DNA from 2 places in the Pseudomonas sp. LBUM1666 genome. Region 1 is predicted to be linked to the other one. Evidence: predicted binding sites of a transcription regulator. Region 1 holds the regulator's gene; the other holds the start of a gene.
The links. Region 1 encodes FliA, which starts transcription of late flagellar genes. Its sites were predicted from a motif close to CTAAAGTTTNNNNNNNNNNNGCCGNTAA; they were not measured.
Positions count from the first base shown of each region.

Region 2: ACA056_RS23980 (methyl-accepting chemotaxis protein) is a predicted target of FliA. The motif match lies at 1,885-1,912, and genes of this name have one in related genera.

Region 1 covers NZ_CP166789.1:4,564,265-4,570,253, forward strand. The annotation lists gene ACA056_RS20875 (chemotaxis protein CheA) at 1-1,497, opposite strand, end outside; gene ACA056_RS20880 (protein phosphatase CheZ) at 1,535-2,323, opposite strand; gene ACA056_RS20885 (chemotaxis response regulator CheY) at 2,354-2,725, opposite strand; gene fliA (RNA polymerase sigma factor FliA) at 2,893-3,633, opposite strand; gene fleN (flagellar synthesis regulator FleN) at 3,630-4,460, opposite strand; gene flhF (flagellar biosynthesis GTPase FlhF) at 4,577-5,905, opposite strand; gene flhA (flagellar biosynthesis protein FlhA) at 5,917-5,989, opposite strand, start outside.
Region 2 covers NZ_CP166789.1:5,210,702-5,216,690, reverse strand. The annotation lists gene ACA056_RS23980 (methyl-accepting chemotaxis protein) at 1-1,849, opposite strand, end outside; gene ACA056_RS23975 (M48 family metallopeptidase) at 2,046-2,864, shown strand; gene ACA056_RS23970 (TMEM165/GDT1 family protein) at 3,016-3,600, opposite strand; yybP-ykoY riboswitch at 3,689-3,813, opposite strand; gene ACA056_RS23965 (methyltransferase) at 3,854-4,852, opposite strand; gene ACA056_RS23960 (2-hydroxyacid dehydrogenase) at 4,887-5,852, opposite strand; gene ACA056_RS23955 (LysE family transporter) at 5,944-5,989, shown strand, end outside.

The sequences.
Region 1 (5,989 bases):
CAGGATCACCTTGCCGCTGCGAGGCTTGCCCATCGCTTCACGCTCGGCCGGCTCTTCAATACCGTGGTCGACCGAGTTGCGCACCAAGTGGACCAGCGGATCGGCCAGGGCCTCGACGAGGTTCTTGTCGAGGTCGGTTTCTTCGCCGACCAGTTCCAGGTTGATCTCTTTCTTGAGTTGGCGAGCCAGGTCGCGAACCAGACGCGGGAAGCGCCCGAAGACCTTCTTGATCGGTTGCATCCGGGTCTTCATGACCGCGGTTTGCAGGTCGGCCGTGACCACGTCGAGGTTCGACACGGCCTTGGACATGGCTTCGTCGCCGCTGTTGAGGCCCAGACGGACCAAGCGGTTACGCACCAGTACCAACTCGCCGACCATGTTCATGATTTCGTCGAGACGAGCGGTATCGACCCGTACGGTGGTCTCGGCTTCGCTGGCCGGTTTTTCCGGTGGCGGCGCGGACGGGGCACGGGCCGGGGCAGCAGCAGCGGCAGGCTTCGGCGCTTCGGCTTTAGGCTCGGGCGCTTTGGCAACGGGTTTCGCAGCCGGTGCTGGCGCCTTGGCGACAGGAGCAGAAACCACTGCGCCAGTGCCAACCTCGGTGAACTTGCCTTTGCCGTGCAATTCGTCGAGCAGCGATTCGAACTCGTGATCGGAGATCAGATCGCCGCCAGCCGCTTTAGCGGTTGGCGCAGCCGGGGCCGGGACCGCAGCAATGGCCGATTCCAGCGCATCAACGGCAAAGTTACCCTTGCCGTGCAGCTGATCGAGCAGTGCTTCGAACTCGTCGTCGGTGATATCGGAGCTGTCGCCTGCCGCTTTCGGGGCAGCCGGTGCGGCTGGCGCCGGGGCTACCGCATCGACGGCGAACTGGCCTTTACCGTGCAGTTGATCGAGCAACGACTCGAACTCGGCATCGGTTATTTCGTCGCTGGCCGACGCATTACTGCTCGGCGCTGGCACAGCTGCCGGGGCTTCTGCCTGAGCCTTGACGGCGTTCAGCGAGTCCAGCAGTTGTTCGAATTCGTTATCGGTGATGTCACCCGATTCGCTCTCGGCGGCAGGTTGTTCCACCACCTCGGCGACCGGTGCCGTTTCATCGGCGGTTTGCGGCTCGGCCAGGCGGGCCAGTGCCGCAAGCAATTCTGGCGTGGCAGCCGTGATCGGGCTGCGCTCGCGGACTTCGGTAAACATGCCGTTCACCGCATCCAGCGCTTCGAGAACCACGTCCATCAGTTCCGAGTCGACGCGACGTTCACCCTTGCGCAGGATGTCGAACACGTTCTCGGCGATGTGACAGCACTCCACCAGCTCGTTGAGCTGGAGGAAGCCGGCGCCTCCTTTTACAGTGTGAAAACCGCGAAAAATTGCATTGAGCAAGTCCGCATCATCGGGTCGGCTTTCAAGCTCGACCAGCTGTTCGGACAGTTGCTCTAGAATCTCGCCGGCCTCAACCAGGAAATCCTGAAGGATCTCTTCATCGGCGCCGAAGCTCATTAAGGGGGTGCTCCTAAAGGTCTAAAAACCTAAAAACCTAAAATCCAAGACTGGATAGCAAATCGTCCACATCGTCCTGACCGGACACAACGTCTTCTCTTTTATCGGCATGAATCTGCGGACCTTCACCCTGAGAGAGATGTTTTTGCGGATCTTTTTCTGCCAGCATCGCTTCACGGTCATGTTCGATGCCCGCAAAGCGGTCCACCTGACTGGCCATAAGCACGAGCTTGAGCAGGTTGCTTTCAACTTCGGTGACCAATTGGGTCACACGCTTGATCACCTGACCGGTGAGGTCCTGGTAATCCTGAGCGAGCAGAATGTCGTTGAGGTTGCTCGACACAACGCGATTGTCTTCGCTGCTGCGTGTCAGGAAACCGTCGACTCGCCGGGCCAGTTCGCGGAACTCTTCAGCCCCGACTTCGCGACGCATGAACCGTCCCCAATCGGTGCTCAAGGCCTGGGCTTCGTTGCTCAGGCCGTTGACCAGCGGCGTGGCGTTTTCCACCAGGTCCATGGTGCGGTTGGCAGCAGCCTCGGTCAGCTTGACCACATAACCCAGACGCTCGGTGGCATCCGTGATCTGCGAGACTTCCTCCGCTTGCGGCATGTGCGGGTCAATCTGGAAATTGACGATCGCGCTATGCAGCTCGCGGGTGAGCTTGCCCACTTCCTGATACAGGCCACGGTCACGGGTCTGATTGAGCTCATGGATCAGTTGCACAGCGTCGCCGAACCTGCCTTTTTCAAGGCTTTCGACCAGTTCGACCGCGTGTTTTTTCAGAGTCGATTCGAAATCGCCCTGTGAAGACTCGTTATGCTCCATAGCTCCCCCGTGGCGCAGTGGCTTCGCACATCAACCGATGCGTTCGAAAATCTTCTCGATTTTTTCTTTTAACGCCTGGGCCGTGAAGGGCTTGACCACATAGCCGTTAACACCGGCCTGGGCTGCCTCGATGATCTGCTCGCGCTTGGCTTCAGCGGTCACCATCAGCACCGGCAGGTGCTTGAGCTTTTCATCGGCACGCACGTGGCGCAGCAGGTCGATACCGGTCATGCCAGGCATGTTCCAGTCTGTTACCAGAAAGTCGATGCTGCCGCTGTTGAGAACCGGAATGGCGGTAGTGCCATCGTCGGCCTCGACCGTGTTGGTGAACCCAAGGTCACGCAACAGGTTTTTAATGATCCGCCGCATCGTTGAGAAGTCATCAACGATGAGGATTTTCATGTTCTTGTCCAATTCGACCTCCAAGCAGTCTTAAACGCGCCCAGCACCTGGACGCGCCATTTCAATCAATCCGGCAAAGCACTCAATGACTGTCTGGAGCACAACAGATCGGGACCGGTAAGGTTCAACACCCCACCAGCCGCGTTCGCAGTGTCCCCACACTGCCTTCAGCGCGCTCGCCACTCCCCCAAACGCCCCCGCAAACGGGCCGCGCACTGGCTGTGTAACTGGCTGACCCGAGATTCGCTGACCCCCAGGACCTCACCGATTTCCTTGAGATTCAACTCTTCGTCGTAGTACAGCGCCAACACCAGTCGCTCACGCTCCGGCAAATTGGCAATCGCGTCCGCCAGCGCCGCCTGGAAGCGTTCATCTTCCAGATCGCGTGACGGCTCGAGATGAGCACTGGCGCCATCCTCGTGCAGCCCTTCGTGTTCGCCGTCCTGCAACAGATCGTCGAAACTGAATAACCGGCTGCCCAGGGTGTCGTTCAAAATCCCGTAATAATCGTCGAGACTCAATTGGAGTTCGGCCGCAACCTCGTGATCTTTAGCGTCACGACCGGTTTTAGCTTCAATCGAGCGAATCGCGTCGCTGACCATCCGGGTATTGCGGTGGACCGAACGTGGCGCCCAGTCCCCCTTGCGTACTTCATCGAGCATCGCGCCGCGGATTCGAATGCCCGCGTACGTCTCGAAACTCGCGCCTTTGCTGGCGTCGTATTTGGTCGACACTTCAAGCAGGCCGATCATCCCGGCTTGGATCAGGTCTTCGACCTGGACACTGGCTGGCAGACGCGCCAGCAAGTGGTAGGCAATGCGTTTAACCAGTGGCGCGTAACGCTCGATCAGCTCGTACTGCGCGTCACGTGCCGACTTCTTGTAGAGGTTATAGCCACCGGCTGTCATAGCACAGGTCCTGCGGTTTGTTGCACGAGGCGCTCGACGAAAAACTCCAGGTGCCCACGCGGGTTGGCAGGTAGCGGCCAGGTATCGACCTTCTGTGCAATGGCCTTGAACGCCAGTGAGCACTTGGACCGCGGGAAGGCTTCGTAAACGGCGCGCTGCTTCTGCACAGCCTTGCGCACGCTTTCGTCGTAAGGCACCGCGCCGACGTATTGTAAGGCGACGTCAAGGAAGCGATCCGTGACCTTGGTCAACTTGGCGAATAGGTTGCGCCCTTCCTGCGGACTCTGGGCCATGTTGGCCAGGACGCGGAAGCGGTTCATGCCGTAATCGCGGTTCAGCAGTTTGATCAGTGCGTAGGCGTCGGTAATCGAGGTCGGTTCGTCGCAGACCACCAGCAAGACTTCTTGCGCTGCGCGAACGAAACTGACGACCGATTCACCAATGCCCGCCGCGGTGTCGATCACCAGCACGTCGAGGTTGTCACCGATATCGCTGAACGCCTGGATCAGGCCGGCGTGTTGCGCCGGGCTCAAATGAACCATGCTCTGTGTGCCGGACGCGGCCGGGACGATGCGAATGCCGCCAGGGCCCTGCAACAGTACGTCGCGCAGCTCGCAGCGGCCTTCGATCACGTCGGCCAAAGTTCGTTTGGGTGTCAGTCCCAGCAGGACGTCGACGTTCGCCAGCCCCAGATCGGCGTCCAACAGCATGACGCGTCGACCGAGCTCTGCTAGAGCCAGGGACAAGTTCACTGACACGTTAGTCTTCCCGACGCCACCTTTGCCGCCGGTCACCGCGATCACCTGTACGGGATGCATGCTGCCCATGAATTTTCTTTACCTTGTCTTACTTAGACGGAGGCCACATTACTGGCTGCGCGTTCACTAACTGAACAATGCATGGCAGACCATCGATGTAGGTACAAAAACTGTTCATTAATACCTCAGCCGACCTGCTTGGTCGGGCTGTGGTAAATATCAGCGAACATGTCGGCCATGGCTTCTTCGCTGGGTTCTTCTTGCATTTGCACGCTGACGGCGCGACTGACCAACTGATGACGACGCGGTAGATGCAAATCATCCGGAATCCGCGGGCCATCGGTCAGGTAGGCCACCGGCAATTCATGACTGATGGCCAAGCTCAACACCTCGCCCAGACTTGCCGTTTCATCCAGTTTAGTCAGGATGCAGCCAGCGAGCCCACAACGCTTGTAACTGTGATAAGCGGCCGTTAGAACCTGTTTCTGGCTGGTGGTTGCCAAAACCAGATAATTTTTCGATTTGATGCCACGACCGGCCAGGCTTTCGAGCTGCATGCGCAGTGCCGGATCGCTGGCCTGAAGGCCCGCGGTATCGATCAGCACCACGCGTTTGCGCAGCAAAGGCTCCATCGCCTGCACCAGCGATTGGCCCGGATCGACATGCGTCACCGACACATTGAGAATCCGGCCCAACGTCTTGAGTTGTTCCTGAGCACCAATGCGGTAGCTGTCCATGCTCACCAACGCGATATTCTGCGCGCCGTACTTGAGCACGTAACGGGCGGCGAGTTTGGCCAGGGTGGTGGTCTTGCCCATGCCGGCAGGGCCGACCATGGCAATCACGCCGCCCTCTTCCAGAGGCTCGATTTCCGGTGTGGCGATCATCCGCGCCAGGTGCGCCAGCAACATGCGCCAGGCCTGACGAGGTTCTTCAATATCGGTAATCAGCGCCAGCAAATCGCGTGACAACGGGCCGGACAGACCAATGCGTTGCAGGCGACGCCAAAGGTTGGCCTGGGCCGGACGGCTGCCTTGCAGCTGATTCCAGGCCAGAGAGCCGAGTTGCACTTCCATCAGTTCGCGCAGGCTGTTGAGTTCGAAACGCATCGAGTCGAACGCCCGTGGGTCGACGCCACCAGAGACAGGTGCCGCAGCCGGTGCAGGACGACGGGGCTCGGTGTAGGTCGGCTCGATCAGCGGCTCGGCGGCGGTCAGTGGCAGGCCGGCGAACAATTGGCGATTGGTGGACTTGTCGCTCTCGCCATCGCTGCGCAGGCTCAGTTCGGCCTGGGCGGTGACGATCCGCGATTGGGTCTTGCGCAGCTCGTCTTCGAGTTCCATGTTCGGAACGCGCGGAGCCAGCGCCGACAATTTGTAATCCAGGGCAGCCGTCAGCTCGACACCACCGGCGATCCGGCGGTTGCCAATGATGGCGGCATCAGCGCCCAGCTCATCACGAACCAGCTTCATGGCCTGACGCATATCGGCGGCGAAAAAACGCTTAACTTGCATAAACCACTACCTCAGCCGTTGGGCCCTACTGTCGCAACGATGGTCACTTGCTTGTTGTCAGGAATTTCCTGGTAAGCCAACACA
Region 2 (5,989 bases), 650 kb from region 1:
TGACCCGCACCACATCGCGGGTGCCTTGTTGCAACTGCTGGATCATGGTCTGAATTTCTTCAGTGGCTTTCTGAGTCTTCTGCGCCAGGTTGCGCACTTCATCGGCCACCACCGCAAAACCGCGTCCCTGTTCGCCGGCGCGGGCCGCTTCGATGGCCGCGTTCAAGGCCAGCAGGTTGGTCTGTTCGGCGATTCCGCGAATTGCCGTCAGGATCGCATTGATGTTCTCGCTGTCCTTGGCCAAGGTTTGCACCACGCTGACTGCCTTACCGATTTCTATCGCCAGCACGCCAATCGAGTTCGACGTGTCCCGCACGATTTGCATGCCCTGCGCCGCTGCTTGATCGGCATGGCTGGCGGCTTGCGCAGCCTGAGTCGCGTTGCGCGCCACGTCCTGAGCGGTCGCTGTCATTTCATGCACCGCAGTGGCGACTTGATCAATCTCGGCCATTTGCTTGTGCACGCCGATGTTGGTGCGGATGGCGATGTCGGCGGTGTGTTCCGACGAATCACTGACGCTCTGCACCGAAGTCACCACCTGGGTGATCATCACCTGCAACTTGGCCAGGAAGGTGTTGAAGCCTTTGGCGATGGAGCCCAATTCGTCGGCGCGGTCGCTGGTCAGGCGTCGAGTCAGGTCACCTTCGCCCTGAGCGATGTCGTCGAGCATGGCAACCATCTGCTTCAGCGGCCGGGCAATGCCGTGGCCCACCAGCCAGATCACCAGCAAGCCGATACCGGCAATCAACAAGCCGACCATGGCCATGCCGAAGGTGTCGGACTTGCGCTGGGCGTCCAGATCGCCCTGAAGTTTTTGCAGGTCGGCCATCACCGCGTTCAGCGGCAGTTGCAGCATGAGGGTCCAGCGAGCGTCGGTCTGGCCGATGCCGAACGGCAGGTACAACTCGATCCGGCCCTGGACCTTGTCGACGGTGTAGGTGACTTCGCCGCGCTTGAGATTGGCCATGTTGGCGATCTGCTGGCTGTCGAGGATGTCGCTGACCTTCTCGCCGAATTTGCTCGGGTCCTTGGTGTAGGCAACGATCCGGCTGTTGCCGCCAATCAGGGCCATTTCACCAGCGCCGCTGTACAACTTCTGATTCGCGCCGAGGAGCATTTCCTGAATGAAGTTCACCGACAAGTCGGCGCCGACGATGCCCTGGAAGGCCCCGTTGAGCATGATCGGTTCTATAAAGGAGGCGAGCATGACGATCTTGTCGCCGACTTTGTAGGGCGCCGGATCGATCACGCAGGATTTTTTGGTTTCTTTCGAGCACAGGTAGTACTCGCTGGCGCGTACGCCGGTGGACAGGGTTTTCTGGTCGTCGACGTCCACCAGTTTGTCCAGGCCCAGGCTGCCGTCTTCGTTGCGGAACCACCACGGCAGGAAGCGGCCGTTGCTGGCGTCGATGCCGACCACCTGGGTGTCGACGTAGGCCGCGTCGTTGTGATCGAGGGCGTTTTTTTCCCAGCCGATGTAGGTACCGAGAATTTTCGGGTTCTTGGTGACGTTTTCCTTGATCAGGCTGATTAACTGCTCACGACTGAGGCTCAGCTGCGGCTGTCCATCGGCGCCCGGTGTGCCGATTAATGCGTTGACTCGCACCAGTCCGCCGGCAATCAGCAGTGGCGCTTCGAGCTCGCGCTGGATCTGGCTGACCTGGGTTTGCGCCAGTGACGTCAGGCGTTGTTCGATGACTTGCTCGAATTGTGCCTGGGTCCGCTGCTGGACCATGTCTTGTGTCCGTGCGCCGGAAAACAACGCGTAGAGCACCAGGGCTGCCACGACACTAAGAACGATGGCGCCGGCGAGGGCCGCCACGGAAAACTGGATCGACTTGAATTTCATGGGTGCTCCGCACGCAAGAGGACGTCTGCGGTGCTGTATCGGCGGGGTGTCGATGGCCATGAGCGGAGTTTGGCGAATTGGCTGTTTTGGAATGTTTGATGTCGTAAATGAATTAGTGCGTGCTGCACGTCCGTTGTATCTGGCGCCGATACAATTCACCGCCTAGGATACGCCGCATGTTTCAGGGAGATTTTTGATGAACAAGACATTGGTTGTGTGTGCACTGAGCGCAGGTCTGCTGCTCGCCGGTTGTCAGTCGGTCAATACCACCAGCGGTGGCGCGGTGGGCGTTGAGCGCAAGCAGTACATGTTCAGCATGTTGTCGACCGACGAGGTCAACCAGATGTACGCCCAGTCTTATCAAAAGACTGTCGGCGAGGCGAACACCAAAGGCGTGCTGGACAAGACCAGTAACGAGGCCAAACGTGTCCAGGCGATTGCCGACCGGCTGATTGCCCAGGCGCCGGTTTTCCGTCCGGATTCGGCCCAATGGAAATGGGAAGTCAACCTGATCAAGAGCGACGAACTCAACGCCAACTGCGGGCCTGGCGGCAAGATCATTTTCTACACGGGGCTGATCGACAGCCTGCAACTGACCGACGATGAGATCGCGGCGATCATGGGCCACGAAATCGCCCACGCCCTGCGCGAGCATGGTCGTGAAGCGATGTCCAAGGCTTACGGCATCGAAATGGCCAAGCAGGGCGCCGGTGCCTTGTTCGGTCTGGGTCAGGGCAGCCTGGCGTTGGCGGATACCGTGGCCAACTACGGCATGACCTTGCCCAACAGTCGCGCCAATGAAAACGAGGCGGACCTGATCGGCCTGGAACTGGCCGCTCGCGCCGGTTACAACCCGAACGCCGCGATCACCCTGTGGAACAAGATGACCAAGGCCTCGGAAGGTTCGTCGCCGGAGTTCATGAGCACTCACCCGGCGTCGTCGAGTCGTATTGCTTCGTTGCAGGCGGCGATCCCGAAAGTCATGCCGCTGTACGAGAAAGCCAGGAAATCCTGATAGTCATGTAGCGCGGCTGCTCACGCCTTCGCGAGCAGGCTCGCTCCCACACTGGATCTCCATTGTTTGCAAATTTTGTGTCCACTGGAGATCAATGTGGGAGCGAGCCTGCTCGCGAAGAACGATGACGCGGTGTGACTGACCTACCGCGTCAAACCCAACCACTGCTCTGCATCGCCTTGTACACCGCGACAATGGCGAGGATGAAGAACGCCGACGCCGCCAGGCGACGGATCAAGGTCAACGGCAATTTATCCGCGGCAAAGTTACCCGCCAAAACCACCGGCACGTTGGCAATCAACATCCCGACGGTAGTGCCGATAATCACCAGCCACAGTTCCGGGTATTGCGCAGCGAGCATCACCGTGGCGACTTGAGTCTTGTCACCCATCTCTGCAAGGAAAAATGCGATTAGCGTGGTCAGGAACGGTCCGAACTTGCGGGCGGTGCTGGCTTCGTCGTCATCCATCTTGTCCGGCACCAGGGTCCACAATGCGGTCGCGGTGAAGCTCGCGGCGAGGATCCAGTGCAGCGTCGCATTCGAGAAGAAACTACCGACCCAGGCACCTACCGCGCCGGCGGCCGCGTGGTTGGCCAGGGTTGCAGCGACGATACCGGCGATGATCGGCCAGGGCTTGCGAAAGCGAGCGGCGAGAATGAGCGCGAGCAGTTGCGTCTTGTCGCCGATTTCGGCCAAGGCAACGATTGCGGTGGGAACGAGAAGTGAATCCAGCATCAGGGTTTTCCTAAGGGGCGGGTCGACACGGCTATGACACGTACAGCCTTCCCGCCCCGGGTAAGGTGTTCGTGTCATAGGTCTTGTCAAACCCTGCGATCCGTCTGATGCGGACGCTTGGGTCGCATACGCCATGGTCTGTTGACCAAGTATGTTGACGTATGCCGGACGAGCATGGCGCTCGTGGGAGACTACTCCCCTAGGACGGAGCGGATTTTGCCTAGGCAGAATCTATTCGGCAAGCACTAATTTTTTACCCGCGTTTGGCCCGATAGATTCTGAAACCCTGTCCTTCAGCCTTGATCGCACATACGCCCAGATGCTCTTCGATCAGCGGCTGATACTTAAGGAAGCTGTTTGCTACCAAACGCAGTTCGCCACCGTTTTTCAGATGTTTGGCTGCTTTTCGCAGCAAGTTCTCGGTGGCGAAGTAATCGGTGTGAACCCCGACATGGAACGGTGGGTTGCTCAGAATTGCACTCAAACCCATCGGTGCGGCGTCGATGCCGTCACCGGTAATCACATCAGCTTCCAGACCGTTGGCAGCCAATGTCAGGCGACTACTGGCAGCCGCAAACGCATCCACATCAAGCAAGGTGACCTGGTTGTGTGGATAGCGACGTTTCACCGCTGCTCCCAACACCCCGGCACCGCAACCGAAGTCCAGCAAATGGCCGCTCGGCAATTTGTCCAGATGCTCCAGCAACAGTGCGCTGCCGCGATCCAGCCGACCGTGGCTGAACACGCCCGGCAGACTGATGACTTTCAACGGACCTTCGGCCAGCGGCAACTCATAAGTCTGGGCCAGGCTTTCCAGCGACTTGGCTTCTGGCGCAGTGGCCACGGTAACCTGCCACAGCTGGCAATGCCGCGCGCTGTCGAGCTTGCGCGGTTTGCCAAAGGGGTTCAGTTGCTTGGCTGCGCCTTCGATGCCGCTGCGTTTTTCACCCACCAGATACAGTTCACGACCGGCCAGTTTAGAGGCGAGGGCGTTGAGGATGTAGTCGGTCAGGTCCTTGGACTTGGGCAGAAACACCACGGCGGTGTCGAACCCGCGCTCCGTTACAGTCACACCGAAATGGCTGCGCTCGGCGAAGCGGGCGTCCAGCGCTGCTTGATCGCCGGCATGCCAGCACCAGCCATGAGCGTCGGGCAGACGGCCCAGCAGGTCGTCGGCGGGCAAACCGGCCAGCAGCACCGAACCCTGGAATAACTCGGCCTGACGAAGCAGTACTTCACTGCGCGGATCCATACTCTGCTCCTGTGAAAAAAAGTGCCGCAGTCTATCAACTGACGACCCGCAGCGCTTTACCACTGAAGTATCCCTGAGCGTTTTCGGTCAACTGGCCCACGATTCGCTGGCGTGCCTCGCGACTGCCCCAGGCGTTGTGCGGGGTGACAATCAACCGGGGAATGTCATGGGCCAGCAGCGGATTGCCGGCGGTCGGCGGCTCGACGCTCAACACGTCGGTGGCCGCGCCACCCAGGTGACCGTTGCGCAAGGCATCGGCCAGCGCCTGTTCGTCGATCAAGCCACCGCGTGCGGTGTTGACCACGAACGCACCGGGTTTCATCGAGGCCAGCTCACGGGCTCCGATGAAGTGGCGGGTGTGTTCGTTGAGCGGGCAGTGCAGGGTCAGCGCATCGATCTGCGGCAGCAACTCATCCAGTGGCAAACGATCCGGCCGGGCAGGGCGTCCGGGAATCTGACCGAGCAATACACGCATGCCAAAGGCTTCGGCCAGTCGTGCGACCGCGCCGCCCAGTTCGCCGTGACCGAGCAGGCCGAGGGTTTTGCCTTCCAGTTCGACAATCGGGTAATCCAGCAGGCAGAACTGTTTCGCCTGCTGCCAGCGACCTTCGCCGACAGCCTTTTGATAATCGGCCAGGCGCGTTGCCAGATTGAGCAGCAGCATGATCGTGTGCTGCGCCACCGACGGCGTGCCGTAACCCTGGCAGTTGCAGACGGTAATGCCGTGGGCGCGGGCGGCGGCGAGGTCAACGTTGTTGGTGCCGGTGGCGGTAATCAGGATCAGCTTCAGCTCGGGGCTGGCAGCGATGGCGGCGGCGTCGATCAGGATTTTGTTGCTGATGGCAACGGTGGCGCCCTTGAGGCGTTCGATCACCTGGTCCGGCGTGGTCTGGGCGAAAAGCTGTAAGTCGCTGAAACACTCTTGTAGCGGGCTGAGGTCGAGATCGCCCAGGTCCAGGGACGGATGGTCGAGGAAAACGGCGCGGTGAGTGTTCGTCATCAACTGTACCTTTTGTGCAATGAACTGAAGGCGTAATCTGCCGAGCCTACCAGATGAAACAAACAGTTACGCTTGGCCAAAAGGAAACCCCATGTACTGGACAGAGTTTTTGACCGTTGCCCTGATTCACTTGCTGG